3 regions of the Priestia sp. TRN 1309 genome follow, and region 2 is predicted to be linked to each of the others. Evidence: riboswitches for the same ligand, from Rfam matches in the RefSeq annotation. Region 2 holds a riboswitch; each other region holds the start of a gene.
What was found. Region 2 has a riboswitch for cobalamin ahead of ACRPLQ_RS16865 (ABC transporter substrate-binding protein). Riboswitches for the same ligand answer to the same signal wherever they lie in the genome.

Region 1 (9,875 bases), on a different contig from region 2:
ACGACGTGGGTTGTATTAACAGCGGCGATGATTTTGCTAATGGAAGGCGGCTTTGCCTTGCTAGAGGCAGGTTTTGTCCGATATAAAAATAGCGTCAATATTATTATGAAAGTATTCGCTGATATTACAATAGGAACGCTTTGTTTCTATTTAATTGGGTTTGGATTAATGTACGGAGATGATTTAGGCGGAATCGTCGGTAAAAGCGGTTTTGCGCTCTCAGGTAATTTATCGCACCTTGACATTCCAATTGGGCTTGAAACATTTTGGCTGTTTCAATGTGCGTTTGTTATTGCGGTCATTTCTATCGTTTCTGGAGCGGTGGCAGAACGAATTAATTTCCGCGCATACCTTTTATATGCGATTTTAATGACTACATTTATTTATCCTATAGCCGGCCACTGGATTTGGGGAGGCGGATGGATTAGTAAGCTAGGAATGCTTGATTTTGCCGGTTCGGCAGTTATCCATGCTCTTGGCGGTTTTTCAGCTTTAGCAGCTGCAATAATGATTGGACCGAGAAAAGGGAAGTTCACGAAAAATGGAATTAGTTCTGTTTCTCTTCCAAGCAATTTGCCGCTTGCCTCAGTTGGTGCTTTTTTATTATGGTTTGGATGGTTCGGGTTTAATGCAGGAAGTACGCTAAGTGCCACTGACGTTAGAATTGGTCACATTGCTATTGTCACAATGTTATCAGCAGCAGCAGGCGGAGCAGCTACTTTATTTTATACTTTATTTCGCTACAATCGTTCAGATGCACCTTCTGTAATAAATGGATCGCTTGCCGGACTTGTTGGCATCACGGCCGGGTGCGCTTTTGTTAATACACCATCTGCTATTTTTATTGGAGCTGTATCTGGCTTATTAATGATGGTAGCTACAAACTGGCTCGAAGCACGTCAAATCGACGATCCTGTAGGAGCTTTTCCTGTACATGCAGCTTCGGGAATATGGGGCACGTTGGCTGTTGGCTTGTTTTCTACAGACGGCGGAGTGTTTACAGGAGGGAACTGGACGTTATTAGGTGTTCAACTTCTCGGATTAATTGCTCTATGCGCTTGGGGATTTGTTACGACGTGGATAGGGTTAAAGGTTATTTCCTTGGTGGTTCCGCTTCGATCTACGGAAGAAGAAGAAGAAGTGGGCTTAGACATCAGTTACCACGGTATCATGGCAGCTCATCAAGCTCCTGAATTTATTGAATATGAAAACTACTATGCGGAAGTAAAAGAAAAAACCGCAGATTCTTAAAAAAAGGCCGCGCTTTATAACAAAAGGGCGGCCTTTTTATGTGGGGAAAAATAGATTTAAAATACTTGGTTTAAATGATTGAAAAGTCAGAATATTTGTGTTATATTATAAAAAAGCCAAGGAGTTGATTTCTTATGAAAAAGAATTTACTTAATTCACCGCAAAAATCCAACGGAAAGGTGCTTGATGCATTATTCGCTGAGATGATTTTAGACAAGGCGATTGCAGAATTTCGTAAAGCACAGCTAAAAGAAGAAATCGACCGCACGCTATTGATGAAAAATAAAGAAGAGTTTTTAAAACTCTCATCAGAACTTAAACAAATTTCTTAATTACTTACTATACTTCACACACCATCTATTTTAGATGGTGTGTTTTATTTTTGAGACCTACTAAAAGGGATTAATTAGTAATAATTATGGACCTCCATGTACGCTTAATGGGTTTACAGGATCTCGAAACGGGGAAACCGTTCCAGAGTTCAAATTTGATAACTATTATCCACCAGCAAACGGAGCGGAACTATATCAAGTGGTAAATGGGGAAGAAGTACTTTTAGCTACCTATGTGGCAGAAGAAAAACGATTTGTACCAGCGGTTGCTAAACCAATGTAAAGGAATGTTTTTTATGATTCGAAAAGGTTTGTATGCAGCATATAATGAACGAGACTACGAATGTTATGAAACGGAAAATGGGTGTGTAAAGCTGATTAGCTATGATAAAGGCGATGTAGCAAATGGATTCATTCCATACAATGACACGACTTTTACAAAAGAAGTTCCTCGTGATGCTGTTGAAGACGTGTTTTTTGTAGCTCCGTATGCTACTTATCAAAATGAAACGTTTGGTGTGTCAGCTGCTTCTGATGGTCAAGTGCTTTTGACCACATCTGAAAAAGAAAAAGCTGATAAATATCATTTTCAACGAACGGATAAATATCTATATGAAAAACGTGTGTTAAAGGAAGAAGTGAAGTTAACGGAGAAAAAAACTCCTTATTCATAAGACGCCAAAATAAAAAGAGGATGCACTCGCATCCTCTTTTTATTTAATCAATTTTCTTGAAGTGTTTCTGTTCGTATTATCATTTGTACGAAGGAAGGTAATGCCAAGACCGATTAATCCTCCTACAATAGCAGGAACTACCCAGCCGAGACCCACTCCATACATAGGTAGAATCGATGTAAACAGATCGTTTACTGCGGCAATTTTGAATCCAGCAGCATTTAAGCCATCAAATAAACTAACGATAAACGTGAACAGAAGGCTTACTTGGTAAACTTCAGAACGTCCTTTAAATAAAGGATGTAAGAATGTTAAAGCAATTAACACAATAGCTAACGGATAAATAGCTGTTAAGACTGGAACCGAAATAGCGATTAATTCCGTTAGGCCAAAATTTGCTACAACGGCACTGAAAGCTGATAAAATGACAGCAATCAACTTATAAGAGACCTTTGGAAACAGCTTATGGAAAAAAGATGAACAAGATGTTACAAGACCTACACTTGTTGTTAAACAAGCAACGGTAATCATCAGACCTAAAAGAATTCCTCCGTAAGAGCCAAAGTAGTAATTTGATACTTCAGCCAAAACCGTACCTCCGTTATCAAGACGTCCAAGCTCTGATACGCTTGAAGCACCCATATAGGACAATGCGCTATAAATAAGAGCTAAAATAACGGCAGCGATAGCCGTAGCTTTTGCACAAATTGTAATAATTTGTCGGTTGGTTTTTGCCCCTTTTTCTTTAATTGCATTAATAATAATAATTCCAAAAACAAATGATGCTAATGTATCCATTGTTAAGTAGCCTTCTTGGAAGCCTTTGAAAAATGAGTGTGTTGTATAAGCTTCGCTTGGTGCTTCGAACTTTCCAATTGGGTTCACAACGGCTACAACTACCAATATTCCAATAAACGTTAATTTAATAGGTGTTAAAACTTTTCCTACTAAATCGACAATTTTCGCAGGATTTAGCGAAAAAAAGCACGTAATCGTAAAGAAAATTACCGTGAAAATGATAAGGGGAAGGTGACCTGAATTTTCTGATAAAAAAGGCTTAACGCCAATTTCAAACGAAACACTTCCCGTTCTTGGCATTGCAAAAAGCGGTCCGATTGCCAAGTATAAAATCGTAGTAAAGATAATACCGAAAGCTGGGTGTACGCGACTAGCTAAAGACTGCAGATCCTCTTTTCCGGAAAAACCAAATGCGAGAACGCCTAGCAGAGGCAGACCTACACCCGTTACTAAAAATCCAGCATTTGCTGACCAAATATTGCTTCCAGCAGACTGACCTAACATCGCAGGGAAAATTAAATTACCTGCGCCGAAGAATAGGGCAAAAAGCATAAAGCCAATAACCACTATAAATGAAAAAGGAACTTTGTTTGACACATTAAAACCTCCAAAATTATAAATGCTTTTTATTATCGTGTTGAATAATTAAAATTTTCAGAATTTTATATTCGAATAATAAAAATAAACATGTATCGTATTATACTAACCTAAAATGCATATTTCAATATAAAATTTTATTTTTTTTATTTATTCGCTGAAATAGCAAAAATAGAAAAATACTTAGCAAAAAAATCTCAGTGTACAACAATTATTTGATATGATAAAACAGAACCGTAGCTTTTAAAAATTTGCATGTGCGGCCTTACATCTTTATTAGTAAAGAACTGTTTACATAAGGTGCTGTAAGGATGTATATTTATACACGGTTCGTTGAACCGCATATGCTCGATAGGTGAAAGTCAACTGTGCGAAAGGAGCAAGAAAGTGAAAAGGTTAGGTCTAGCAACTCAGATTCTAATTGGACTGATCTTAGGCGTAGCTGTAGGTGCTATCTTTTACGGAAGCGATACGGCCATTTCTATTTTACAGCCAATTGGAGACATATTTATTCATTTAATTAAGATGATTGTCGTACCGATCGTGATTTCAGCATTAATCGTAGCGGTCGCAGGAGTAGGCGATATCAAAAAATTAGGTAAGCTTGGCGGAAAAACAATTCTTTATTTTGAAATTGTTACAACCATTGCGATTGTAGTGGGGATTATTGCCGCTAACTTATTCCACCCTGGTGCAGGGGTTGATATGGGACATATTGCAAAAAGCGATATTTCTCAATATGAGGCAACGGCAAAAACGTCTGAAAGTACAGGGATTGCTCAGGAGCTTCTTCATATTGTTCCGACAAACGTCTTTCAGTCGGTAGCAGAAGGCGATCTTTTACCAATCATTTTATTTTCCGTACTGTTTGGTGTAGGCGTAGCTTCGATTGGACAGAGAGGAAAACCTGTTTTAGCCTTTTTTGAAGGCGTCTTGGATGCAATGTTTTGGGTAACTAATTTGGTGATGAAATTTGCTCCAGTAGGTGTATTTGCACTTATTGGTGTTAATATTATAAAGTTTGGTGTCGGATCACTTATTCCATTAGGGAAATTAGTGTTCGCCGTTTACTTCACCATGATTTTCTTTGTGCTTGTGGTTCTTGGAATTATTGCTAAAATGGCTGGAACAAGCATGTTTACGCTCATAAAAGTGTTAAAAGACGAGCTGCTTCTTGCTTTTACAACAGCAAGTTCAGAAGCCGTTTTACCATCTCTTATCAAAAAGATGGAAGACTTCGGCTGTTCTAAATCGGTTACATCGTTTGTTATTCCAACAGGCTACACGTTTAATTTAGATGGTTCAACCATTTATCAGGCGCTGGCATCGCTGTTTATTGCTCAAATGTACGGCATTGACCTTTCCATTATGGATCAAATTCAGCTCCTTCTTGTGCTAATGTTAACCTCAAAAGGGATGGCTGGTGTACCAGGGGCATCGTTTGTAGTTGTACTTGCTACGCTTGAATCTATGGGCTTCCCTCTTGAAGGCATGGCATTTATTGCAGGAATTGACCGCATTCTTGATATGATGCGTACCACAGTTAACGTAGTAGGAAATGCTTTAGCTGCAATTGTAATGTCCAAGTCTGAAGGCGAGTTTGATAAGCAAAAATCATTAAATTACACAAATGAATTAAAGAAATCAAACATAGCTTAAAACAAAAAAGCCGGGCAGCTGCCTGGCTTTTTTGTTTGGAGCTGCCTGTTATCTTTTTTGAAACATATGGTAAAATAAAAGAAATGAGAGACAAAGGAAGTGTCATAATGACGGAAACTGTTCAGTTAATTAAAAAGCTTGTTTCGATTCCCAGTCCTTCTGGAAATACAGAAAAGGTGATTTCATTTGTCGAAGACTATGTAAAAGAGCTAAATATTCAAACGTATCGCAATCGAAAAGGAGGCTTAGTCGCTACTATTCCCGGTAAAGATACGGATCATCACCGCATGCTGACGGCTCATGTCGATACATTAGGTGCTATGGTAAAAGAAATCAAACCGAGTGGACGTCTGAAAATCGACTTGATTGGAGGGTTCCGCTACAATTCCATTGAAGGAGAATATTGTGAAATCGAAACGTCAGCAGGAGAAGTATTTACAGGGACCATCCTTATGCATCAAACATCTGTTCATGTGTATAAAGATGCAGGTAAAGCTGAGCGAAATCAAGATAATATAGAAATTCGATTGGATGAAAAAGTACATAGCGCAGAAGATGTTCGCAGTCTTGGAATTGAAGTCGGCGACTTTGTTTCGTTTGATCCTCGTGTAGAAATAACAAAAAGCGGTTTTATTAAATCTCGTCATCTCGATGATAAAGCAAGCGTAGCTTTATTGCTTCAGCTCATGAAAACAATTCAAGAAGAGCAGATCGAACTGCCATACACTACGCACTTTCTTATTTCAAATAATGAAGAAATTGGATACGGAGGAAATTCTAATATTACGCCTCAAACGGTAGAATACTTAGCGGTTGATATGGGTGCCATGGGAGATGGACAATCTACTGATGAATACACCGTGTCTATTTGTGTAAAAGATTCAAGCGGCCCATATCATTACGGTTTGAGAAAGCATTTGGTGGAGCTAGCTAAGCAGCATGATATTCAGTACAAATTAGATATTTATCCGTTTTACGGATCAGATGCTTCTGCTGCTATTCGTGCCGGGCATGACATCGTACACGGCTTAATTGGTCCAGGAATTGATTCTTCTCATGCGTTTGAGAGAACGCATCAAGATTCATTAAACCATACGTACAAGCTTCTTTACCACTATGTGCAATCGAACATGGTTCTGCTTTAAGAAAGGAATATTTAATTAGTGTATTTTTATGCAAAACAAAGAGCAGGACGGGACTGTGATGTCTGTACTTTCCTTTCCTAAAAAAGAAGCCGGCTGTCCGGCTTCTTTTTTTAATAAATACTATATATTTTTTTACTGGTGAAGCAACAGTTGGTAAAAAAAGCACCTTTTTTAAAGAGGTATAATACGGCTTAAACCTTTTGTACATTTTGTTCATTTACAGAAGTTAAAATGTTTTTAAATTTTTAAAAGTTTCTTGTGACAAGTTTTGTAGAATGGGTTTTCAAAAGGATAGGGTTTCGTCATAATGTGGATATAGCGATCACTACAATAATCGGAGGCGAATCTTTTCATGTGGGTACTGACGGTATATGCTGGAAAAGAAATGAAAATGTTTGAATTTGAAACTGAAACGCAGGCGAGAGAAGCTTTTGCAAAAACAAATGGCTGTAAAGTTCTTTCAGAAGTCGTGTATTATAATGATCCTCATTTAACATTAGTAGCTATATAATGAAAAAACAAGAGCTGACTTTATGCTCTTGTTTTTTTATAGCTTCTTGTATCTTACGAAAAGAATAGAGTTGAAATAAAAAAAAATGTACGCTATGATATGGTAGTTACTTCTATTATTCTGATAGTTTAAAAGGTTCATATATATCAAACAGCAACAGTAAAGATGCCAAGAAGGCTTAATAGGGAAACTGGTGAAAGACCAGTACTGCCCCCGCAACTGTAAGTGTGGACGAACGAGTATAACCACTGTGGAAAAATCACGGGAAGGTTCTCAAGTAGAATGATACACAAGTCAGGAGACCTGTCTTTATTGTGAAGTTTCTATTTCTCCGGGGAGCGGGAAGGGAAACGTTGGCTTAAAGTGGCATTCGTGTACACTTTTATTCTGACGTTTTACCCGCTCGCATATTAGCGAAGCGGGTTTTTCTCGTAGCACAAAACTACATATCGTGCAAAAAAGGTGCGCAATGTTCACATTGCGTTAAATGGGAAGTCTGGTGTGAAGCCAGCGCGGTACCCGCCACTGTGAAGAGGAGCTGATTGCATATGCCACTGTATTCGGGAAGGCGCAATCAAGTGATGAATCGAAGTCAGGAAACCAGCCTTTTTCTAATGCGAAGCTTACCCTACGGGATATAGGTGGAAGTGCAAAAACTTAGTTTGAATTTTTCTGCGCCTCTATCATTGATAGAGGCGTTTTTTTAGTAAAGGAGCGAATAAGTGTGACGACGTGGAACTTAAATGGAACAAAACATCACGTATTGATTTGTAATGGAAGCAGCTGTATGAGAAAAGGTGGAGAAGAAGCCACGCAAGCTATTCGAAATAAAGTGACTGAACTGAATCTAGATGAAGCGGTTCACACAACCCGTACGCGCTGTAACGGAAGATGCAAAGATGCTCCTGTAGCTATCGTGTACCCTTCAGGAGATTGGTACAAGCAGGTCACTGAAAACGTAGCTCATCGAATTGTTGAAGAACATTTAGCAGGAGGCTGCAGTATAAAGGAATCACTTATTTATGAATATGATCAAAACGGTTTTGTTTCTCCGGAAAAGAGTGACTCCATAGAAGGAATTGACAAAGTAAAAAGTAACGCATAAAGGAGGAGCTAGCATGAAAGGTAAACTGTTAGTTATTGGATTCGGCCCAGGAAGCTTTGAACATATTACACAGCGAGCAAGAGAAGCCATTCAAGAAAGTGATATGATCATTGGTTATAAAACCTATGTGGAATTAATTCAAGGACTATTAACGAATCAGCAAATTATTAGTACAGGAATGACCGAAGAAGTAAGCCGTGCACAAGAAGCCGTAAAGCAAGCTGAAGCGGGAAAAACCGTGGCGGTCATTTCAAGCGGAGATGCAGGAGTATACGGAATGGCCGGCCTTGTGTATGAAGTGTTGATTGAAAAAGGATGGAAAAAAGAAACGGGCGTAGAGCTGGAAGTGATTCCTGGCATTTCGGCTATTAATTCATGCGCATCCCTCCTTGGGGCGCCCGTGATGCATGATGCCTGTACGATTAGTTTAAGTGACCACCTTACGCCTTGGGAGTTAATCGAAAAACGAATCGAAGCAGCTGCACAAGCAGATTTTGTAGTAGCTTTTTATAATCCGAAAAGCGGAAGACGCACAAGACAAATTGTGGAAGCGCAAAGGATTTTATTAAAATACCGTTCCCCCGATACGCCTGTTGGTCTTGTGAAAAGCGCTTATCGTGACCGTGAAGAAGTGGTAATGACCAATTTAAAAGACATGTTAAATCATGAAATAGGCATGCTGACTACCGTTGTTGTCGGAAATTCATCTACGTTCTTTTACGATGACTTAATGATTACACCGCGCGGGTATCAGCGTAAATATACCCTCAACCAAACAGAGCAGCCGCTAAGACCGCATCAGCGACTTCGAAAAGAAGCAGAACCATGGGCTCTTGATCAAGAGGAGACTGTAAAGCAAACGGCTTCAGCTATTGAAGATGTTCAGAACACAAAAGAAGAAAAAGCAGCTTCACGAGCTCTGGCAGAAGAAGCGCTTCAAGCAATTTTAGGTGAAACTACTTCACCGGTCGTACACCAGCCAATTGAGTCTATTTTTGAAGTGGCAGTTAGTCCAGGGCTTGCAAATAAGAAGTTTACGCCCGTTCAAATGACAACACTAGCAGAAGTTGTTGGTGAAAAAGGTACGATGGAGTATACGCCTGACCATCAAATCAAACTGCAAATTCCAACGGCTCAGCCAGATGTGATTATTAAAAAGCTCCAATCAGCTTCCTTTTTACTATCTCCAGTCGGAGACGTGTTTACAATTAAAGCGTGTGATTTTTGTGATGGAGAAAAAAGTGACGCCATCCCGCATACGGAACAATTACAAAAGCGTCTCGGTGGAATGGACATGCCAAAAGAGCTGAAGCTTGGTATTAATGGATGCGGTATGGCCTGTTACGGTGCTGTTCAAGAAGATATCGGCATTGTCTACAGAAAAGGTGCGTTTGACTTATTTTTAGGGGCTAAAACGGTTGGACGAAACGCCCATTCAGGTCAAATTGTGGCGGAAGGCATAGCGCCCGATGACATTGTTGAAATAGTGGAGAACATTGTCCATGAATATAAAGAAAAAGGTCATCCAAATGAGCGGTTTCATAAATTCTTTAAGCGTGTGAAGAATGTTTATGGATTCGACTATCAAGATATAACACCAAAAATAAAAGTAGAACCAGCTCCGTGTGGAGATTAAAAATGGGAGGGCATTATATGAAATCAGTTTTATTTGTCGGTCATGGAAGTAGAGATCCTGAAGGGAACGATCAAATTCGCGAGTTTATCTCGACTATGAAGCATGATTGGGACCCATCTATTTTAGTAGAAACGTGTTTTCTAGAGTTTGAACGTCCGAATGTAAGT
Region 2 (9,875 bases):
TTTTTGAAAACATTTTAAATGGCTTTAAGCAGCACTGTTCATAAAATGTCCTGCTTTTGTCACATCTAGTATATAGATTTTTAGAGAAAAATCGCATATACTTTATAAGAAAAAGGATGTCTATCGGCATCCTTTTTCTTTATGTAAATAGCCAAACAGTGTAGGGGGAGTTATGAAAGTGATTGTTACGACTGCTGGTCGAACAAATGAACAGATGATTGTAAAAGCCAAACAAGTAGCCGCTGATTTAAGTATACCTTTTGTAACAAGAGAGAAGAAATCTGTTGCAGATCTTCAAAATCTTGAAGCTGCAGACGTGCTGGTTGTCGGTAAAAATAGAGTAGAGTTGCACGTCCAAAATGAAGAGGAACCTATTTTTTTTCATCCAAACTCCGCTATGTTTAGAGTGAAGAGATGGCTGCGGGGAGAACGTGATCCGTTTATTGAAGCTGCTGGTTTAGAAAAAGGAATGAGCGTGCTTGACTGTACACTTGGTCTTGCATCGGATAGTATGATGGCGAGCGCAGCGGTAGGGAAAAGTGGGAAAGTTGTCGGACTAGAAGGCAACCGCTATGTAGCTTATTTAGTCAAACAAGGACTTTTAAATTGGGAAAGTGACGTACAAGAGTTGAATGATGCAATGAAGCGTATAAACGTGGTTCATCAAAATTTTGAATCGTTTTTGGCGTGTTGTGAAGATAATTCTTTTGATGTTGTCTACTTTGATCCTATGTTTCAAGAACAAATTGAGGAATCGAATGGAATTAACGGTATTAAAGCAATAGCACTGTATACCACGCTGACGCCAATGGCTATACAAGAAGCAAAAAGAGTAGCCAAACAAAAGGTCGTGCTAAAAGATCATTGGAAAAGCAGTCGTTTTAAAGAGCATGGATTTACTGTGCAAAAACGAAAAACATCAAAATTTCATTACGGGACAATTGATATACAAAAATAACCAAAAAAGTAAAATTAATTACGCTCATTGAAAAGACTTCCAAAACCTTTTAGGAATTAAAAAGTTTTGGAAGTTTTTTTTATGAATTTCATCTAAAGTTCATAAAAGTATGATATATTTTTGAACATAAAAATACTTTTGTGTTTGAGCATCCAGCAAAAAAGGAATATCTTGTATAGGTTTCCGCTCGGTGTGACAACCTCAAACAGAAGAAGGAAGGTGGTAACTGAAAAGTCGTCAAATGCCCGTAGACAGAATAAATGAATAAGCAAATATAGGTAAAAAATTAATAAGTATGTTACAATACCTAGTGAGTTATGATAATGAATTTTACAATATGAAAAGACCATATGGGGAAAGATGAGAAAGGAAAGATACGAATGCCTAGATGGATAAAAAGAATGCTAATTGTATTTATTACAGTATTTACATTTGGGCTTGTCACTCCACCAGAATATTTATACGTTGATGATGCAAAAGCGGACAAGCAACATAAAGCAGGGTATGTAAGAGAAACAACTCCTGTCACAGCTGTTATAGAAGATATTCATTTGCCATATGAAGAACCAAAATATGAAGACGTTTCATCATTTGTTACGTATGCAATGGAATCAGCTGAAAAACAGTCAGTGGAAAAATTCGGAACAAAAATTGGTCCTGTCATTGAAGATGAATTTCGTCAAGCAGTGTTACCTAAAATTGAAGAAGTGCTGACCGACATTGGCACTGAACGTGAACAGTCAATTCAGAATCTCGAGATAAGCGAGCACCCTGCTGCTGGCTACGGTGAAAAGATTTTCCATGTATATGACCGGGAAACCGGTCAGGACTTAATACGGTTTCATGTACGGCGTGAAAATCCTCCAAAAGATGGATACTGGTTTAATTTTCACTATCATGCGGCCGCAGATAATTTTCAAAAGCATTATGATTTAGGGAAAATTTATTGGAACCGAAACATGCCGCCTAAGTGGTTCAGCTGATAATAGACACAACATTCTACAATTTCGAAATGTTAGCTTTTTTAAGCTAGCATTTTTTTACGTCTAAAACCGTTATGGTCTAAATAAGCTGAAACATTAGCACAACGATAAAAAAATCGTTTATAATGAAGTCAGACTTCTTACTATAGAATTGTAGGAAGGAACGAATAGACGCTGGAGGTAACACAATGAAACAATTTACGGAAGAAAAACAATTTCGCGAACAAATTAAGAATGAAACACTAAGCGTTGGGATTTTTACGACAACGTGGTGTCCTGATTGCAAACGTTTGGATATGTTTATTGATGAAATCGTTGACGAAAATACAGATAAAGCATGGTTTAAAATTGACAAGGATGAGTTTGAAGAACTTTCTGCTGAAAACAATGTAATGGGTATTCCTTCTCTTCTTGTATATAAAAACGGTGAAAAAATTGCGCACCTGCACAGTGCAAATGCTAAAACGCCTGAAGCGGTCCGTGAATTTTTAGCAACTCTTTAATTCCCTAAGCTGCGAGAGCATTCTCGCAGCTTTTTTTGTGAGAATGGCTATTTCCATTTTTCGATGAGTGGGGTATACTAGGACAAGTGAATAATCGTAAAGCAATAAGGTCTCAATTTAAAGATTGAGTGAAAAGGGAAGTCTGGTGAAAAACCAGCGCGGTCCCGCCACTGTAAGCGCTTTGTGCGTAAGTCAGGAGACCTGCCTTATTGTTAGCTGTGAAACCTTCGAGGAAGGGTGAAGCAGGGTAATGAACATACATATCAAGTATAGTGAACGGATTCTTTTCCTGCTTATCTTGACGTTACCTGCTTTGCTTTCAATTGAAAGTAAAGCTTTTTTATTTTGAAGCTGCTGCCGAGCAGTATACATAGTCAAAGCGGAAAAAACGGGATAGCGCTGCTTTTTGCATGATCATTTGCTTTTTCTTTAACGTGGAGGTTTCGTATTCACAATGAACAATATATAGGGGGAGTATTTAGATGAAAAAATGGCTTTCGTATTCCATTATTGCGCTGTTAGTCATCGTACTTGCTGCATGCGGTGCAGGCAGCCAAAGCAACAGTGATAAAAAAACGAAGCAAGATACAGAACAAACGTCACAAGCTGCGTTTCCAGTGAAGGTAAAAGACGCGCGTGATAAAGAAATTACGTTGAAAAAACAGCCTAAGAAAATTGTTTCATTAATGCCAAGTAATACGGAGATTGTATATGCCCTTGGCCTTGAAAAAGAATTAGTCGGTGTCACAAGCAACGATGATTATCCTAAAAGCGTAAAGAAAAAAGCGCAGGTGGGAGATATGAACGTTAATGCAGAAAAAGTTATTGCTTTAAATCCTGATTTAGTGCTGGCACACGCTTCAAGTATGGGCGTTTCAGATGAAGTATTTAAACAAATTGAAAGTGCGGGTATTCCGGTATTTGTTGTAAAAGATTCAACAACGTTTGATACGGTTTATGATTCTATTACGCAAATTGGTAAATTAACGGGTAAAACAAAAGAAGCTAATCAAACAATTAAAGACATGAAAGAAAAAGTAGCTTCAATTGAGAAAAAAGCAAAAACGATTTCAAAAGAAGATCGTAAAAAAGTATGGATAGAGGTATCGGGAGCTCCTGAGATTTATACAACAGGAAAAGGTACGTTCATGAACGAAATGCTTACTATGATCGGTGCTGATAACGTAGCGGCTAGTGAAAAGGGTTGGGTTAAGTTTTCTGAAGAGCAAGTTGTTAAGTTAAACCCTGACGTTATTGTCGCAACGTATGATGCAGACAAAAATGAGATTATGAAGCGTCCCGCTTGGAGCAGCATGACTGCTGTAAAAGAGGGGAATATTGAAAAGGTTGATCAAAACAAAATCAACCGCTTAGGACCTCGTATTGTAGATGGCTTAGAGGACTTAGCAAAAGCAGTATACCCTGAGGTGTACAATAAATAAAAAGAGGGACCATATTCCAGTTCGAATCGAAAAGGGGATTGGTCCCTTTTCACATCTTAAAATTGAAGAACGGCCTGAGCTTTTAATCATGAAAACCGAGACTTCTTATAAAACATACAGCTCAGGCGTTTTAGGAACAGGCATCACGGAAACGGACACCTTTTACAATCGATTTGTTCATAAAGACTATTATTCAGATACTCCTTCTTTAGAGTATGAGCAATATTTGATGAAAGAAAATGTGCGCCATGAGCAAATCGTAGGGTTGATGACAGCGGTTTGGTTAAAAGAAAGAGCGGTTTACTGTTATGAAGGCTACGGAGTAAGAGTAGCTTCCGTGATAACGGCTGGAGTAGGAAACGCAGTGGATATTACAGCTGACGAAGCTGTCCCTTTCTATTCCTCTCCCGGTACAATTAATATGTTTTTTTTCGTGGAAGGCACGCTAACGGATGCGGCGTTTTTACAGCTTTTTATTGCCGCTACAGAAGCCAAAACAAAAACGCTGTCACAGCTGGGTGTCATAGATCCAGCTACAAAGACGATTGCTACGGGAACATCTACGGACAGTATCTCAGTTGCAGCGTCTCAGCAAGGACCATTATATGAATATGCAGGCTCTATGACCGCTTTAGGTCAAGCGGTAGCCAAGCTGGTAAAAATAAGCTTAGAGCAGGCACTTAAGGAAAAGAGGTGAAGAAATGAGTATTGCACAAGCGATGATTGCACACCTGACAGCCATGACGATTGCTCTACTCATTGACCGAATCATAGGTGACCCAGAAAATTGGCCGCATCCCGTTCGCTGGTTTGGCAAGTGGATTTATTGGATGGATTCCAGATTAAATAAAGGCGCAGGAAAACGATTCAAAGGATTGCTTCTTGTGATAAGTATGGTGGTGCTCGCAGGAGTTATTCCTTTTTTATTCCTTCATGCTTTGTACGGAGTTCATTTTATACTAGGTGTTTTAGTAGAGGGCGTAATGATTGCGACTACTATATCCACTCGTTCCTTAAGCGAAGCTGCTTATAAGGTGCAAAAGCCGCTTCAGCTAGGAGATATGGAGAAAGCTAGATATGAAGTAAGCATGATTGTGGGACGAGATACGGATCGTTTATCAGAAGGAGAAATTGCCAGAGCGACGGTAGAGACCGTGGCTGAAAATACAAGTGATGGTATTACAGCTCCGCTTTTTTATGCATTTATAGGAGGAGGAGCCCTAGCCTTTTTTTACCGAGCTATTAACACATGCGATTCAATGGTTGGGTATAAAAATGACCGCTACTTTCTGTTCGGCTATTTTAGTGCAAAAACCGATGACGTATTAAACTATATTCCAAGTCGGTTAACTGCAGTGGTGATGACCGCTGTTAATGTAGCGAAAAGCCAATATTCTCTTTGGCATGTAACGAGTTTGATTAAGCGCGATGCTAAGAAGCATCCAAGTCCAAATAGCGGATACGGGGAAAGTGCAGTGGCTGCTCTTTTAGGTATTCAACTCGGCGGGCTTAATACATATAAAGGCATAGAATCTAATCGTGCAAAAATGGGCGAACCACTCATTCCCCTGCAAGCCGGTCATATTGAACAAGCTGTTTTCATTATGAAAAGGACGGTCTATGCTACGTGGTTATTCTATCTTTTGTTAGGAGGAGTTATTAGTGCTATTACCTACACATGGAGCTAACCCCAATGTCTTTTTAAAAGCAATAGGGGCCGAGAATTTGTCGCATCTAAAAGACTTTAGCGTAAACACAAATCCTTTAGGGGCTCCCCTTGTTCTTCACGAAAAGTGGAACGAATTCAAGGAAGCTGCGTTTAGTTACCCTGATCCTGAAGTAACAGAACTAAAAAATAAACTTGCAGCTCATCATCATGTTTCCGCTGCCCAAGTGCTGCCCACAAATGGGGCCGCTGAAGCGTTTTTCCTTATTGCTTCTTTATTTTCAGGAGAGAAAGCGGGGATTGTACAGCCGACGTTTGTCGAATACGAACAGGCAAGTAAAGCGTATGGATGTGAAGTGACATACGTTCCTTTAGCTGAAGAAAATGGCTGGAGCTGGGATATAGAGTTGATTATGAGTATTCTTCCGGATATAAAAGTACTATGGATTTGTCACCCAAATAATCCAACGGGCGTTATGTATAGTCACCAGGAATGGATGAAAGTAGTAAAAGCTGCTGCTCATCATGGTACATACTTAATAATTGATGAAGCATTTATTGATTTTGTCGAACATCAGCCTTCATTTGATTCTCTTATTCTAAACTATGAACATCTCATTGTTGTGCGTTCGATGACAAAGATGTTTAATATTGCGGGGCTTCGCCTTGGCTATATTTTGGCAAATGAAAAAATCATTAGCAAGATGTCTAAAAAACAACCTCCTTGGAGTGTAAACGGATTGTCGCAGCAAGTAGGGATGATATGTGTAGATGAAAAAGATTTTGTGAAAAAAACCGTATATTATATTAAACAAGAACGAAAACGGATCTTGAGTCAACTAGAAGAATGGGGGCTTTTGGTTTCTCCGTCTCAAACAAACTATTATCTTTGCAGCGTTCCGTCTTCTATTAAAACGCGCGATTGGCTTATCTATTTAGCAAGCCGCGGTGTGGTAGCTCGGCATACTGAAAACTTCCCATTTTTAAATGGACGCTATATCCGTTTGGCTGTGAAAACGAAAGAAGAAAATGACTATTTACTTAACGTAATCAAACAAGGACTCGATGAAATATGATCATCTTTATTAGCGGAGGGGTTCGAAGCGGCAAATCACGTGCAGCGGAGAACATGGTTCAAACTTTTTATACAAAGCGCGCTGTTTATATTGCCACAAGCCGGCAAACAGATAGTGAAATGCAAAAACGTATCCAGCTTCATCAAGCAGAACGTCAAGCGGCGAACACGCCTTGGGCAACGATCGAGCAGTCTGTAGATTTACAACAAATTCTTCCAAACCTTCGAAGTGATGATACTATACTCTTGGACTGTGTCACAAACTGGCTTGCCAATGAGCTTTTTTTAACCGAAAAAAGGTGGCAAACAAAAGAAGGTAAACAAGAGGTTTTTCGTCAGATGATAGAAGCGCTCGATAAGCTGTTTGCGCAGTCTCAGACGGTCGTGCTAGTATCTAATGAACTGTTTGAAGCGGGCGTGTTAGAGGAGCCGACATATAGCTATATGCATATGTTAGGGAAATTACATCAGTATATTGTAGAAAAAGCAGATGTGGCTATTTGTGTAGAAGCGGGACTTTCCCGTTTTAAAAAAGGAAAGGAATGTGTAAGCAAATGAAAGAATGGATAGCCATACTACGAATCTCTCTTCAGTTTTTTACGATCTTACCACTGGCTAAAACCGTTCAATGGACTGAAAAAAGAACGGCACGCTCACTTTTTGTCCTGCCTTGGATTGGCATATTACTAGGTTTAATGTTTTATAGCTTTTTACAGCTGCTTCACTATTCACCTATCACTGCTATTGTTAGCAGTATTTTAGTTTTGCTTTTGCCGCTTGTTTTAACGGGTGGTCTTCATGTAGACGGGTGGATGGATGTAAGTGATGCGTATTTTTCCCATCAGTCAAAGGAAAAGAAACTGCAGATTTTAAGCGATCCGCACGTTGGGTCTTTTGCTATTCTTTCTCTTATTGTTCTGCTTCTGCTGCGCTTTAGTGCAATCTATGAATTAACGTCTCTTTCTTCTTTATCGGTTTGGGCATGTATAACCGTCTTTACACTTCCAAGAATCGGAGCCGCTTTCTTAGTCATGAGAGATAAGCCCGCTAAAGATACGGGGCTTGCTGCTTATTTTCAAAAAGGAGTCACCAAATGGTCTATTTATGCATTTATCGTCATGAGCCTATTCTTAGTTGCTATTTTCATTGTTTTTATAGACAATAAATTCATTATCTTTTTCTTTGCCGGTTTTTTATGGCTCTGGATACGGTTTTATCGTTCGCAGTTTGGTGGCGTAACAGGAGATGTTATAGGTGCAACCATTGAAGGAGGAGAAACGTTTTTATGGATAATTCTTTGGTTATCACATGTATTCGCCATGGCATGACGCTTGAAAATCAACAAAAAAAATATATAGGGTGGAGTGATCCGCCTTTAAGTATAGAAGGGAAAAATGAATTAAAAGAGCTTTCTCTAGAGCCGGAGCTCGTTATTTCCAGTGACTTAAAAAGAGCGCTAGAAACAAGTTCAATTGTTTTTCCTAAATCTCAGGTGATTAAAAGGGAAAGTTGGCGTGAGCTGCATTTTGGAGATTGGGAAGAGAAGACGTATGAAGATTTAAAAAACATACGGGCATATAGAAATTGGATCGATCACTGGGCAGAACATACGCCTCCGAATGGTGAAAGCTTCTCAGGATTTTCAAACCGAGTTTGGGAAGCTTGGGAAGAAGCGGTCGATTTGGCGGCTAGTCAGCAATTGCGTCACATTGCTATTGTTTCACACGGCGGACCACTGCGTTTACTTGCGTCCCATTTTAAACAGACAGCGTCGCTTTGGGATGTTTCTTTTTCTTATGGAGAAGGTTTTTCAGTAACGTGCACATACAAACAGGCAAAGGAGAGAAGAGCATGCATTTCGTATTCGGCGGTGCATTTACCGGCAAAAGAAAATGGGTGAAGCAGCAGTATGCCAGTGAGTCGATAAAATGGCATTGTTTGTATGAAGACCCCGTTTTACCGGCCATTGAGTTTGAAGAAAGTTACATTGTGCTAGAAGGATTTGAGCACTATGTTAAGGAATTAATACATAGCGAGCTGGAGGCTCCGCATCTTGTTGTTAAAAAGGTCATACAGAAGTGGAGAGACAGCGGTGTATGGGAACAGTTAATAGTGATTGGAACTGAAGTCGGCAAAGGCATTGTTCCTTTAGATCCAATAGAGCGGCAGTGGAGAGATGAATGCGGGTATGCGTATCAGCATTTGGCGGCACATGCCCAGAAAGTAGATCACATTTGGTACGGAATTGCTAATCGATTGAAGGAGGAAATACAATGAACATTTACACAAAAACAGGGGACAAAGGGCAGACAAGCTTAATTGGAGGAAGAGTAAATAAAGATGATATTCGAGTGGAAGCATACGGGACGATTGATGAGCTAAATGGCTTTGTAGGTCAAGCGATTTATCAGCTGGATGAAGCAACATTAAAAGATGTAAAAGAAGAGCTAGTTACGATTCAGCATGAGCTTTTTGACTGTGGAAGTGATTTAGCATTTGCAAAAGATGATCATCCGTACAAAGTAACGAATGACATGATAGCAGTACTTGAAAAGCGCATTGATGTCTATATGTCAGAAGCGCCGGCCATTGAGCGTTTTATTTTACCTGGAGGCACACCTGCAGCGACAACGCTTCATATTTGTCGGACGATTACACGCCGCGCAGAACGGCTTGTTGTTGGCGTGCAGCGTGAGCATAAAATTAATGTGGCGGTGCTTCAGTATTTAAATCGTTTATCCGATTATTTCTTTGCTGCGGCTCGAATCGCTAACGCGCGAGAAAATGTACAAGACGTAGAGTATATTCGCAGTGCCAAAGTATTTAAACAACCTAAAAAATAATGTATAAAAAACGGTCGAGCTAAAAGCGATCGTTTTTTTTTTTTGAGCTATTTCGATAGGCAAAATAAAGCTATAAAAAAGAGGTAAATGCATCTATAATGATAAGAGACAGAGAGATAAAGAAAAGAGGTTGAGAGATGAATCAAGATTCTAAACGAGCAGGTATTGTTTATACAGCCAGCGCTTACGTTATGTGGGGGCTTTTTCCGCTTTACTGGAAGCTTCTTGGCGAGGTGAATGCGAATGAAATACTAGCTCACCGCGTTATATGGTCATTTGTTTTTATGCTTTTACTTTTGCTTGTGACAAAGCAAATGAGTTCTTTAAAGAAGACGCTTGGTTTATTATTTCGTAATACGAAACAAGCGGTCATTTTATTTGTGGCTTCAGTGCTGATCAGCATCA
Region 3 (9,875 bases), on a different contig from region 2:
TGGTAACATCCGAAATCGGTCCGGTTTTGACATCACCCTTTAAGCCGAAATGCGCAATATTTTCACGAGATCCGTCGGTCACAAGTGGGTTGATATCGCGTCCTACAATATCAATGCCCATTGAAAGAGCTTCTACGAGGACTGTACCAATACCACAGCATGGATCAATCGCTTTGATTCCTTCAGGCTTTGGAACGGCAATGTTAGCTACAGCTCTTGCAAGGCGGGTACTGAGTGCCGTAGAGTATTCACGCGGTTTCTTCAAATGATGCAGCCATACAGCTTCGCTTTTTTGATATTTTCCAAAATACCAGCGTCCTTCAAATGGAACAATTCCAAACAAATGGTCAGGGTTATGCAAGTCTGCTTCTGCTACAAAATGCCAACCCACATCACGTTCAATCGCACGCTGACCTTTATAGCTTATTTTTTGATCTTTTTCCAAGTCATTAATTTTCATAAAAATGAGTTTAAATGTTTGATCTCCAAGGTCAATATCTTCTACTTGTTTGCAAATATCTGCAAGGTCATCTGATTCATACATAATATCTAATCGCTCTTTGATAAAAGGGCTTCTGCTTGGATCAAGTTTAACGGCGCTTCTTATGATAGGTTTCTCAGTTTCAATTTCAAAAAGAGAGCGTCTCTCTAATTGACATAGTGAGAGTTCCTCTTCGCTGCATGCGTATGTGTAGATATACTGAGGCAGCTGCGTATGGTTATTCAATATCGTATCATCCTTTATCGTATCTAATTATCCTTCTTCTCAAACAATAGCGAGAAAAGAAGAGAAAAGCAACGAATTTAAATATATTTGGCTGTGAATACTAAATTGAAGCGCTACATAGTCCACTTATTTGACAAAACATGCTAAAATAACTGATGATAACCTGCATGTGCTGCTGTTTATACAAAAGAACTGGATCAAGGTTTCTCAAAAATCATTTATACACTGCTGACATTTTGATGAATAGGAGAGGCTACGTGATGTCTAAAAGTGATCATGAAAAGCAACAGATGAGTCGGGCTGATATGAAAAAACAAGCTAAAACATCCTCGCAAAACCTTGTGATGAACGTACTCATTGCCATTGTATCTGCATGTATTTTAGCTCTTATTATAAATATTTTTGTACTAATGAAATGAGTCGTTATGCTGCTCATTTCTTTTTATTAGGTTCAGCTTTTATTGAAGAGTTTGAGGTCTCTTTCACTAGAGAGCACATTGTGAATAGCATATCTTTTTTTTACAAATGATAGTTGTGATATGATAAAGCAATAATACATTAGACAAAAAGCTGGAGGTTACTTAGTATGCCATTACTTAGATTTGATGTAATAGAAGGAAGAGACGAAAAAGAGTTAAAAGCATTACTAGACGCTACTCATCGAGCGATGCTAGAAGCCTTTGGCGTCCCAGAACGCGATCGTTATCAAATTGTACATCAGCATCCTGCTCATGAAATGATTATTGAAGATACAGGTCTTGGCTTTGAGAGAAGCAAGGATTTGGTTATTATAAGTGTGACGAGCAAACAGCGAACAGAAGAGCAAAAACAAGCTCTTTACAAATTAATTGTAAAAGAGCTGGGAGAAAGCTGCGGAATTCAGCCAAGCGACATTATGATTTCAATTGTTGAAAACGGTAATGCTGACTGGAGCTTTGGTATGGGAGAAGCTCAATTCTTAACTGGGAAATTATAAAATGGTTTATTATCTAGAGAAGCCCTTATTTCTAAGGGCTTTTTCTCATTTTGTCTATAAAAATATTATTCTCTTAGTCACATCTTACTCAAAATTAAATACAGACATCTGTCAAATGAATGATACAATAAGCTTATATGCCGTTTTGAGTGGGAAAACCAAAAAAGAGTTCGGCGTACTAACTTCAGAACAACAATAATTTTACATAAAGATGTAAAGATTTAAAGGTTAAAAGAGAAATGTATAAAATCTGTAAAACAAAAGAACAGTTACGCGTTAAACATAGGAGTAAAAGGTTCTTCACGTGTTTTTTCGGATAATAAGAGAAAGTAATTTTGATCATTGAGGAGGAACTTAGAATGTTTGGATTTGATGCAGATGTATCGCCATTAGTGCGAATTAAAGTAATTGGAGTCGGCGGTGGAGGAAATAACACCGTTAACCGTATGATTGAACATGGTGTACAAGGGGTAGAATTTATCGCCGTTAATACGGATGCTCAGGCGCTTAATTTATCTAAAGCAGATGTGAAAATGCAGATTGGTGCGGCATTAACGCGAGGATTAGGTGCAGGAGCTAATCCAGAAGTAGGAAGAGAAGCTGCAGAAGAAAGCAGAGAGCAAATTCAAGAAGTACTGCAAGGCGCAGATATGGTATTCGTAACAGCTGGCATGGGGGGAGGCACTGGTACTGGAGCAGCTCCGGTTATTGCCCAAATTGCCCGTGAACTAAATGCTTTAACAATTGGAGTAGTTACTCGCCCTTTCAAGTTTGAAGGAAATAAACGTACCAAGCAAGCAGTAGGCGGTATTACTGCGATGAATGAATCGGTAGATACCCTTATTGTCATTCCAAACGACCGCTTGCTTGAAATCGTTGATAAAAAGACACCTATGCTTGAAGCATTCCGTGAAGCAGATAATGTTCTTCGCCAAGGTATTCAAGGTATTTCAGATTTAATCGCTGTTCCGGGGCTGATTAACCTTGACTTTGCTGATGTAAAAACAATTATGTCTAATCAAGGATTTGCGCTTATGGGTATCGGACGAGCTTCGGGATCAGATCGAGCAATTGAAGCAGCGAAAAAAGCGATTTCTAGTCCGCTGCTAGATGCATCGATTGATGGAGCAAGAGGCGTGCTGCTGAACATTACGAGCGGCAGCAGCCTGAGTCTTTACGAAGTACAGGAAGCAGCAGATATTGTCACGTCCGCTTCTGATCAGGACTTAAATATGATTTTTGGATCTGTGATTAATGAAGATTTAAAGGACGAAATGATGGTAACCGTTATTGCCACTGGATTTGATGATGAAGATATTTCACCATCAGCTTCCACTTCTAGAGTTTCAAGAGCACGCTACTAAATTAAATAACCAGCTTTTATGGTGGCAATTGTTTTTCAATTGCCTTAAAAGGGAATCCGGTGAAAATCCGGAGCGGTCCCGCCACTGTAACAAGGAGCCTTATGTCAAAAAGCCACTGTCTATTTAGAGACGGGAAGGCGGTATAAGGCAATGACTTGAAGCCAGGAGACCTGCCATAAATCGCAGCACACAATAACCTACGAGGATAGGGAGGTGTTTTGGCAGAATCAAAAATACGATAAACAAGGGATACGTTTATCTGAATTTGTTGTGAAGGCAAGCACTTCTTTTTAGAAGTGCTTTTTTTTGTGTATTAAAATAGAAGGTGGAAAAATGAATGATAAATAATAAAAAACTTGTATCTATGATATTTCTCGTGTTACTTTGCCTCACTGCTTGCGCTCCTAATGAAGAGAGCGTAAGTATAAAAGAAAGAAAGAAAACGGATAAAAGTGTGACGTTTTTATTTAATTTTACATCTGCAACGCTTGATCCTCATACGGACGATAATTATACAGCAGTTCGTGGGGGAGTAGGGGAGACGCTTGTTAAAATCAACGACGATTTAAAAATAAAGCCTTGGCTTGCTGAAAAGTGGGAAACGAAAGATAACGGCCTTACATGGACATTTATGATAAGAAAGAACATCACGTTTCAAAATGGAAAAGCGCTGAATGCAAATGCCGTTAAGTCTTCTCTTCAAAGAACGATAGACCAAAGTTATGCGATGAAAAACGCTTTAAATATTAAAGAAATGAAAGCGAACAGTCATGCGCTGACAATTACATTAAAAGAAACAATGCCTAAATTTCCTTCTGAATTAGTGCATCCAAATACAGCTATTATAGATGTTGATGCTTCTAATATAGCTAAGAAGCCCATTGGTACGGGTCCATTTCGCGTCTTGTCTTTTGATCAAGGAAATCAAGTAAAATTAGAAAGATATGAAAATTATTGGGGTGGAAAAGTGAAATTGAAAAGTGCGATCTTTGGATTTAACGAAGATGCTAATGCGCGAGTTGCTGCTCTTCAATCTGGAACAGCCGATATTATTTATCGCCCGCCTTTAGAAAGCTTGGGCACTTTACAAACAGATCCGTCTTTTAAAGTAAGTGGAGTACCTAGTGTGCGCACCCATTTATTGCTTTACAATCAAACTAATGACGCATTAAAAGACGAAAATGTAAGAAAAGCTATCGATACCTTATTGAACCGAAAAGAAATTGTTAGCAGCATCATGAACAATCAAGCGGCAGCGGCTCGAGGTCCATTTTTACCCCAATTACCTTTTGCTGATAGTACTGCTAATGAGCAAAGAGGTATGACATCTGCTAAAAAATATTTAGAGAAAGCAGGCTATCAAATCAAAAATGACAAAGCAATCAAAAATGGAAAGCCACTATCGCTCTCTCTTGTCACATATAGTTCTTTGCCAGAACTGCCTTTAATTGCTCAGCTTATACAGTCTAATGCCAAAGAGTTAGGAATTACTATTAAGATTCACCTAGTTGAAGATAGCGATGAATATGTAATGGCAAAAGATGATTGGGATTTAGCATTGTACAGCCTTATCACAGCACCTAGAGGAGATGCCAGCTATTATTTAAGTACGAACTATTTGCCCGGCGGTGGTTTAAATGCCAGCCGGATTAATGATGATACGCTAACAAAAATGATAGAACAGTTAAATTCAACAGTAGATGACGCAAAACGAGATCAGTTAGCCAAACAAGCAACCGCTTTGATTAATAGAAAAATGCTGACGTCATCGATTGTACATCCAAACATTGTTGTTGCTTATAATCAAAAAGTGAAAAACTGGACAACAAATCCAAGCGAGTATTATATGCTGACTCAGCATTTAGACGTAACGCCGTAGTTAACATTGCAGCATAAGCAGAGAAAAGAAAAAGTATACAATGATCGTTAAAAGGATGTGACAGTAAACGTGCAAGAAGTACAAATGTATCAAATTAAAGAAGTAAAAGAAAAGGATGCTGAAGTGATTCAGTTTGTCATGAATATGCGGAATGAGCTATTTCCTATGCTGGAAAAAAATCAGCTTCCTGTGGATTTGCTTCATTTTAATGAACATTACGTTCAAGCGAAAGACGCTGCTTTTTTTGCAGCTGTTACGGAAAATCAACAAGTAATTGGAACCATTGGTTTATACGCTTACGATGGACGGTTTCATGCATTAAAAGAGCGATATGAACATAGAACTGCAGCTGAGGTTGTAAAATGCTATGTCGATCCAGCGTACCGGCGTCTAGGCATTGGACAGCAGCTGTTAAAAGCAGTTGAACAATTTGCCCAAAGTCATTTTTATGACACGCTGTATCTGCATACTCATCCTTTCTTACCTGGCGCTATTCCTTTTTGGGCTTCACAAGGCTTTATCAAAAGGCTAGCTGAACAGGACGAACCATGGAATACGCTGCACATGGACAGAAAAATACAACGAGTCGTAACGTAACGAGATCATACAGTAATTACCATGGAATCTGTATATGGGCTCATGCTATAATGAACGTAACTTACATTTATAGCCTGTAGGGCAAGTCCTTACAGAAAAGAACCACGTTTCGAATTGGCTGAAACGTGGTTTTTTTCTATAAAAAACAAGTAACAAAATATTTTTAAAAATATATATGAAATCGCTTTCAAAATAATGAAATATATTATATAATTACTAGTGTTGTGTTGTACTTTGTTAGTGTTAAATCAATATCCTACATGTGTGAGCCGATTGCCTTATGGTAGTCGGCTTCCTTTTTTTATAGTAGAAGTCTAAAGGGAAACAGCGTTCGTTAAAATGGCTGTAATTGTCATGATAATAGTTGTCCCAAAGGCCCACTTGAAAAGAAAGAAAAGTAGCAATCATTCCAAACCCTAACAAAGAAAGCATTATCCATCACCTCTTAAAAATTTAGAAAATTCTATTAATTTATGTTATAGCATTAGAATTAATGTTAAAGTTTGGTATTTTTAAATAAGGTAACTTCAAACTAAACCTAAAAACTAAAAAAGCCGCCTTGTAGGCGACTGGTTTAAGCTAGGTCAGCTGTTATGGACTGCTTTTGAAGGTGATCAGACAGAAGGCTGTAGGCGATAATCTTCTTTTTATATTGTTTCACGACGTCGACATGATCATGATAGCTATATACGCATAGTCGAACAGCGTTTTTCCCTTTTTTCGTATCGATAACAAGTGGAGTTTCACTGTCTTCTAGGTGTTTATAATAGTCCTTATTTCCTTCATGGACATAATATTGTTTTAAAAATGTTGCTTTATTAAAATAATCAATCACTTGCATTTTGTCTTTGCCTTCTAAATGTTTCCCATCAACTGTGACAGTAGCGTTTTGATCATCAAGTGTTGGGTGTAATTGAAATTTAGTCATAAGCCATTTGACCACTGGAGTTGGAAGACACGTTATTAATATTTTGAGTGCACTTACAAGAATGATGGAAAGTAATACAATCCATGTCATAGTTAATCATCTCCGCTTAAATTAAATAAGATTACATACTTATTTTACCACAGAGAACATGATTGCTTTTTGTACATTATGTGAACCTTCTTTAGTGAAAAGATGTATATGAAATGCGTTTATTTATGCACATTTAGGGAAATATAAAATTATAACAAATACTACATATAAAAAAGGAGAAAAAATTATGTTGTGGACGATTATTGGACTTTTATTTATTTTTTGGTTATTAGGATTAGTTTTTCATATTGGCGGCGGCATCATTCACATTCTTCTTGTCATTGCAGTGATTGTGCTGATCGTAAAACTTGTGAAACGAATTTAGATATAAAAAGCCTTTCCTTAGGGAAAGGCTTTTTATGTGGAGAGATTATAAAAATGAGCTGTATTTCGATATAAAAAATCATATGTCTCCGTTACAGAAACCCTTTTGAGACGTGCTATTTCCTGAACGGACTGATGCATCATTGATGGAACCGTTGTCTGGTTTTGAAAATGTCCTTCAAATGGCCACGGACCATCTGTTTCGACCATCAAGTAGTCAAGAGGGTAATCTGTGGCAAGCGCTTGGATTTTAGGTTTATATACAATATCAGGTGTAACGGAAATATAGTAGCCGTTGTTTTTCATTCGTTCAACGGTTTTTTTAGCTCCTTTGAACCAGTGGAAGTGAGCTTTAGGCACAGAATGTTTTTCTAGTAAGTCGCACACGATCTCAGCATCTTCATATACAGCGTGAAGAATTAACGGTTTCCCCCATTTTTTTGAATGAATAATAAAAGCTTCAAGCAGCTCCAAATAGGGCTCTAGAGAAAGAGTATAGGTCTGACTTAAGTAATAAGGTAGACCAACCTCCCCAACAGCGATCATTTCTTCATTGTTTTGATCAATCCAGGCAAACAGCTCCGCTAATTCATTTGAAGAAGGCAGCATTTGTTCAGGGTGAAATCCGTAGGCAGGTTTCACGCAGGAATATAACTTGCTGATTTTTTGATTAAGTTGGCAAGAGTGTAATGTAGAAGATACAGAAATAAGCGCTTGTAACGAAGGATCCTGCTCAACTATGTCTTTCCAGCTTTTCTGTTCATATTGATCTAGATGAATATGCGAGTCAATAATGCGTTTCATAAATAATGCTCCTCCCAGCCTATTTTGTTTAAAAATAATACGTAAGAGAGTGTATGATTCTGTTAAGCCTCCACTTTATTTCTTATTTGTTTTCTGTTCCCCCATTTAGTAATAGATGAGAACGTATAAACAATAAGAGCTAACCAAATAAAACTAAAAGCAATAACATGAGCTTTTGTTAGCGATTCATGGTATAGAATGACTCCTGCTAGCAAAGACAAGGTTGGTGAAATATATTGAAGAATACCAAGCATTGATAATGATACTTTTTTAGCACTTTTTGTGAATAATAGGAGTGGTAAAGCTGTAACTACTCCACTGCCCATTAATAAAAGACTTGTTGAAAAAGAATCAAAAAACTGCAAGTGTGATTGAAATGTAAGGTAGCCTATGTATGCTAATGCAATAGGGGAGATGACCATCGTTTCAAGAGTTAATCCAATCGTTGAATCAGCTTTAATCTTTTTCTTTGCCAAACCATATAATCCGAAGGTAACAGCTAAGCTAAGCGAAATCCAAGGAACCACACCATAATGAAGACTAAGCGTTAAGACGCCGATTCCTGCTAGTATAAATGCAAAAATTTGAGCCCCGCTTAATCTCTCTTTTAAGAAAATAACACCTAATAAAACACTTGTTAGGGGATTAATATATTGTCCAAGGCTCGCTTCTACTATTTTTCCATTAATGACAGCCCACATAAAAATGCCCCAATTTGCACTAATAAGTACAGACGCAGTAAAAAGGGACCAGAATAAGGATGGTTTTTTCACTATTTCTTTTATAAACGTAATGTATGTACGCCATTTCTTTGTCATTAATAAAAGAATAAGCATAAAAATAAAAGACCAAAAAACGCGCTGAGCTAAAATCTCACCTGGTGCTACGTGGTGAACCAGCTTCCAATAAATTGGCGTGAGCCCCCACATAAGATAAGCAAGGACCGCATATATCACACCATCTCTGTCGTGATTTAAGTTCATGTGAAACCTTCTTTCTAACATAAGATAAAATCAGTAATAAAAGTCATAGATTAACATAAAAAAGCAGCATAAACGATTATATCACAGAGAAAAACGATTCTTCACATGTTGAATGGCTCAAAAAAGCGCTATGCGCCAGGTCATTGCTTTTCTATGTCTAAAATAAAATCAAATTGCGTGTTTCTAACAAGGTAAGTGCTTACACAAGTGCGTATGATAAGCGTTCCTTCAGCTTATATTCAAGTGGTTATGAAAAACAGTTGATTTCCCCATTATAAACTGTCAAGCTTAGGGAAGAAGAAAATCTTAGAGGAAAGAATATATAGGTGACGAATATGATCGAAATAAAAATGTCTACGATAAGCGACGGAGAATTTAACAGAGGTGTATTTGCTAAGCAAGATATTAAAAAAGGAACGCTTATTCACGAAGCTCCTGTTATCGCTTATCCTAATAAAGAGCATGATTTTATTGAGAAAACAACACTAGCGGATTATGCTTTTGAATATGGAGTGAATCATACGGCTATTCTTTTGGGATACGGTATGCTGTTTAATCACTCGTATACACCCAATGCTACGTATGAAATTAATTTTGACAATCATACCTTTGATTTTTATGCATATACGGATATCCAAGCAGGAGAAGAAATTCTCATCAACTATAATGGAGATGAAGATGATCAAGAGCTCCTTTGGTTTGATCGTGAAGATGAAGAAGAACAAAAGTAAAAAGTTAAGCCCATCGAAAATCGATGGGCTTTTTATTATGCTTTTTTATCTGGATACATAGTAGAGTTCAAACGGATGAATTGGTAAATATGCGTAATAATAACTTTTAAAACGGCATATCCAGGAACGGCTAAAATAATACCGATGATTCCGAATAAGTTTCCGGCGGTTAGAATGACAAAAATGACCGTAATCGGGTGAATATCCAGGCTTCTTCCCATAATTTGCGGAGAGATTACTTTGCCTTCAAGCAATTGAACAACTGCCCAGACAATGGCCAGTTTTACAAGCATGAAAGGAGACGTAATAAACGCAATAATAATGGCTGGAATAATGGCGATAATAGGACCAAGGTAAGGGACAACATTGGTTACCATGGCGATAATCGCTAGAAGTAATGCATAATCTAACCCAATAATCAGATAGCCAATGAAAAGCAGTACACCTATACAAATCGCAACAAAAATTTGCC

Region 1: linked by a shared signal. The riboswitch ahead of ACRPLQ_RS09655 ((2Fe-2S) ferredoxin domain-containing protein) and the one ahead of ACRPLQ_RS16865 (ABC transporter substrate-binding protein) in region 2 are both predicted to bind cobalamin.
Region 3: linked by a shared signal. The riboswitch ahead of nikA (nickel ABC transporter substrate-binding protein) and the one ahead of ACRPLQ_RS16865 (ABC transporter substrate-binding protein) in region 2 are both predicted to bind cobalamin.

The regions. Positions count from the first base shown of each region.
Region 1 is NZ_JBOZGM010000002.1:459,973-469,847, forward strand. It holds gene ACRPLQ_RS09620 (ammonium transporter) at 1-1,251, shown strand, start outside; gene ACRPLQ_RS09625 (IDEAL domain-containing protein) at 1,386-1,583, shown strand; gene ACRPLQ_RS09630 (hypothetical protein) at 1,880-2,257, shown strand; gene brnQ (branched-chain amino acid transport system II carrier protein) at 2,297-3,652, opposite strand; gene ACRPLQ_RS09640 (cation:dicarboxylate symporter family transporter) at 4,040-5,311, shown strand; gene ACRPLQ_RS09645 (M42 family metallopeptidase) at 5,419-6,456, shown strand; gene ACRPLQ_RS09650 (hypothetical protein) at 6,809-6,967, shown strand; cobalamin riboswitch at 7,114-7,292, shown strand; cobalamin riboswitch at 7,411-7,590, shown strand; gene ACRPLQ_RS09655 ((2Fe-2S) ferredoxin domain-containing protein) at 7,692-8,072, shown strand; gene cobJ (precorrin-3B C(17)-methyltransferase) at 8,086-9,708, shown strand; gene ACRPLQ_RS09665 (sirohydrochlorin chelatase) at 9,726-9,875, shown strand, end outside.
Region 2 is NZ_JBOZGM010000004.1:115,081-124,955, reverse strand. It holds gene ACRPLQ_RS16885 (BrxA/BrxB family bacilliredoxin) at 1-44, shown strand, start outside; gene ACRPLQ_RS16880 (class I SAM-dependent methyltransferase) at 179-958, shown strand; gene ACRPLQ_RS16875 (YpjP family protein) at 1,339-1,941, shown strand; gene ACRPLQ_RS16870 (thioredoxin family protein) at 2,130-2,444, shown strand; cobalamin riboswitch at 2,535-2,667, shown strand; gene ACRPLQ_RS16865 (ABC transporter substrate-binding protein) at 2,927-3,886, shown strand; gene ACRPLQ_RS16860 (adenosylcobinamide amidohydrolase) at 3,975-4,583, shown strand; gene cbiB (adenosylcobinamide-phosphate synthase CbiB) at 4,588-5,574, shown strand; gene cobD (threonine-phosphate decarboxylase CobD) at 5,549-6,628, shown strand; gene ACRPLQ_RS16845 (bifunctional adenosylcobinamide kinase/adenosylcobinamide-phosphate guanylyltransferase) at 6,625-7,185, shown strand; gene cobS (adenosylcobinamide-GDP ribazoletransferase) at 7,182-7,955, shown strand; gene ACRPLQ_RS16835 (histidine phosphatase family protein) at 7,913-8,527, shown strand; gene ACRPLQ_RS16830 (bifunctional adenosylcobinamide kinase/adenosylcobinamide-phosphate guanylyltransferase) at 8,479-8,904, shown strand; gene ACRPLQ_RS16825 (cob(I)yrinic acid a,c-diamide adenosyltransferase) at 8,901-9,470, shown strand; gene rarD (EamA family transporter RarD) at 9,608-9,875, shown strand, end outside.
Region 3 is NZ_JBOZGM010000008.1:31,762-41,636, forward strand. It holds gene ACRPLQ_RS23815 (TRM11 family SAM-dependent methyltransferase) at 1-727, opposite strand, end outside; gene ACRPLQ_RS23820 (hypothetical protein) at 988-1,146, shown strand; gene ACRPLQ_RS23825 (tautomerase family protein) at 1,314-1,703, shown strand; gene ftsZ (cell division protein FtsZ) at 2,063-3,067, shown strand; cobalamin riboswitch at 3,070-3,260, shown strand; gene nikA (nickel ABC transporter substrate-binding protein) at 3,405-4,946, shown strand; gene ACRPLQ_RS23840 (GNAT family N-acetyltransferase) at 5,016-5,543, shown strand; gene ACRPLQ_RS23845 (YfmQ family protein) at 6,118-6,561, opposite strand; gene ACRPLQ_RS23850 (lmo0937 family membrane protein) at 6,749-6,886, shown strand; gene ACRPLQ_RS23855 (TatD family hydrolase) at 6,919-7,689, opposite strand; gene rarD (EamA family transporter RarD) at 7,752-8,672, opposite strand; gene ACRPLQ_RS23865 (SET domain-containing protein) at 9,008-9,403, shown strand; gene ACRPLQ_RS23870 (AI-2E family transporter) at 9,439-9,875, opposite strand, start outside.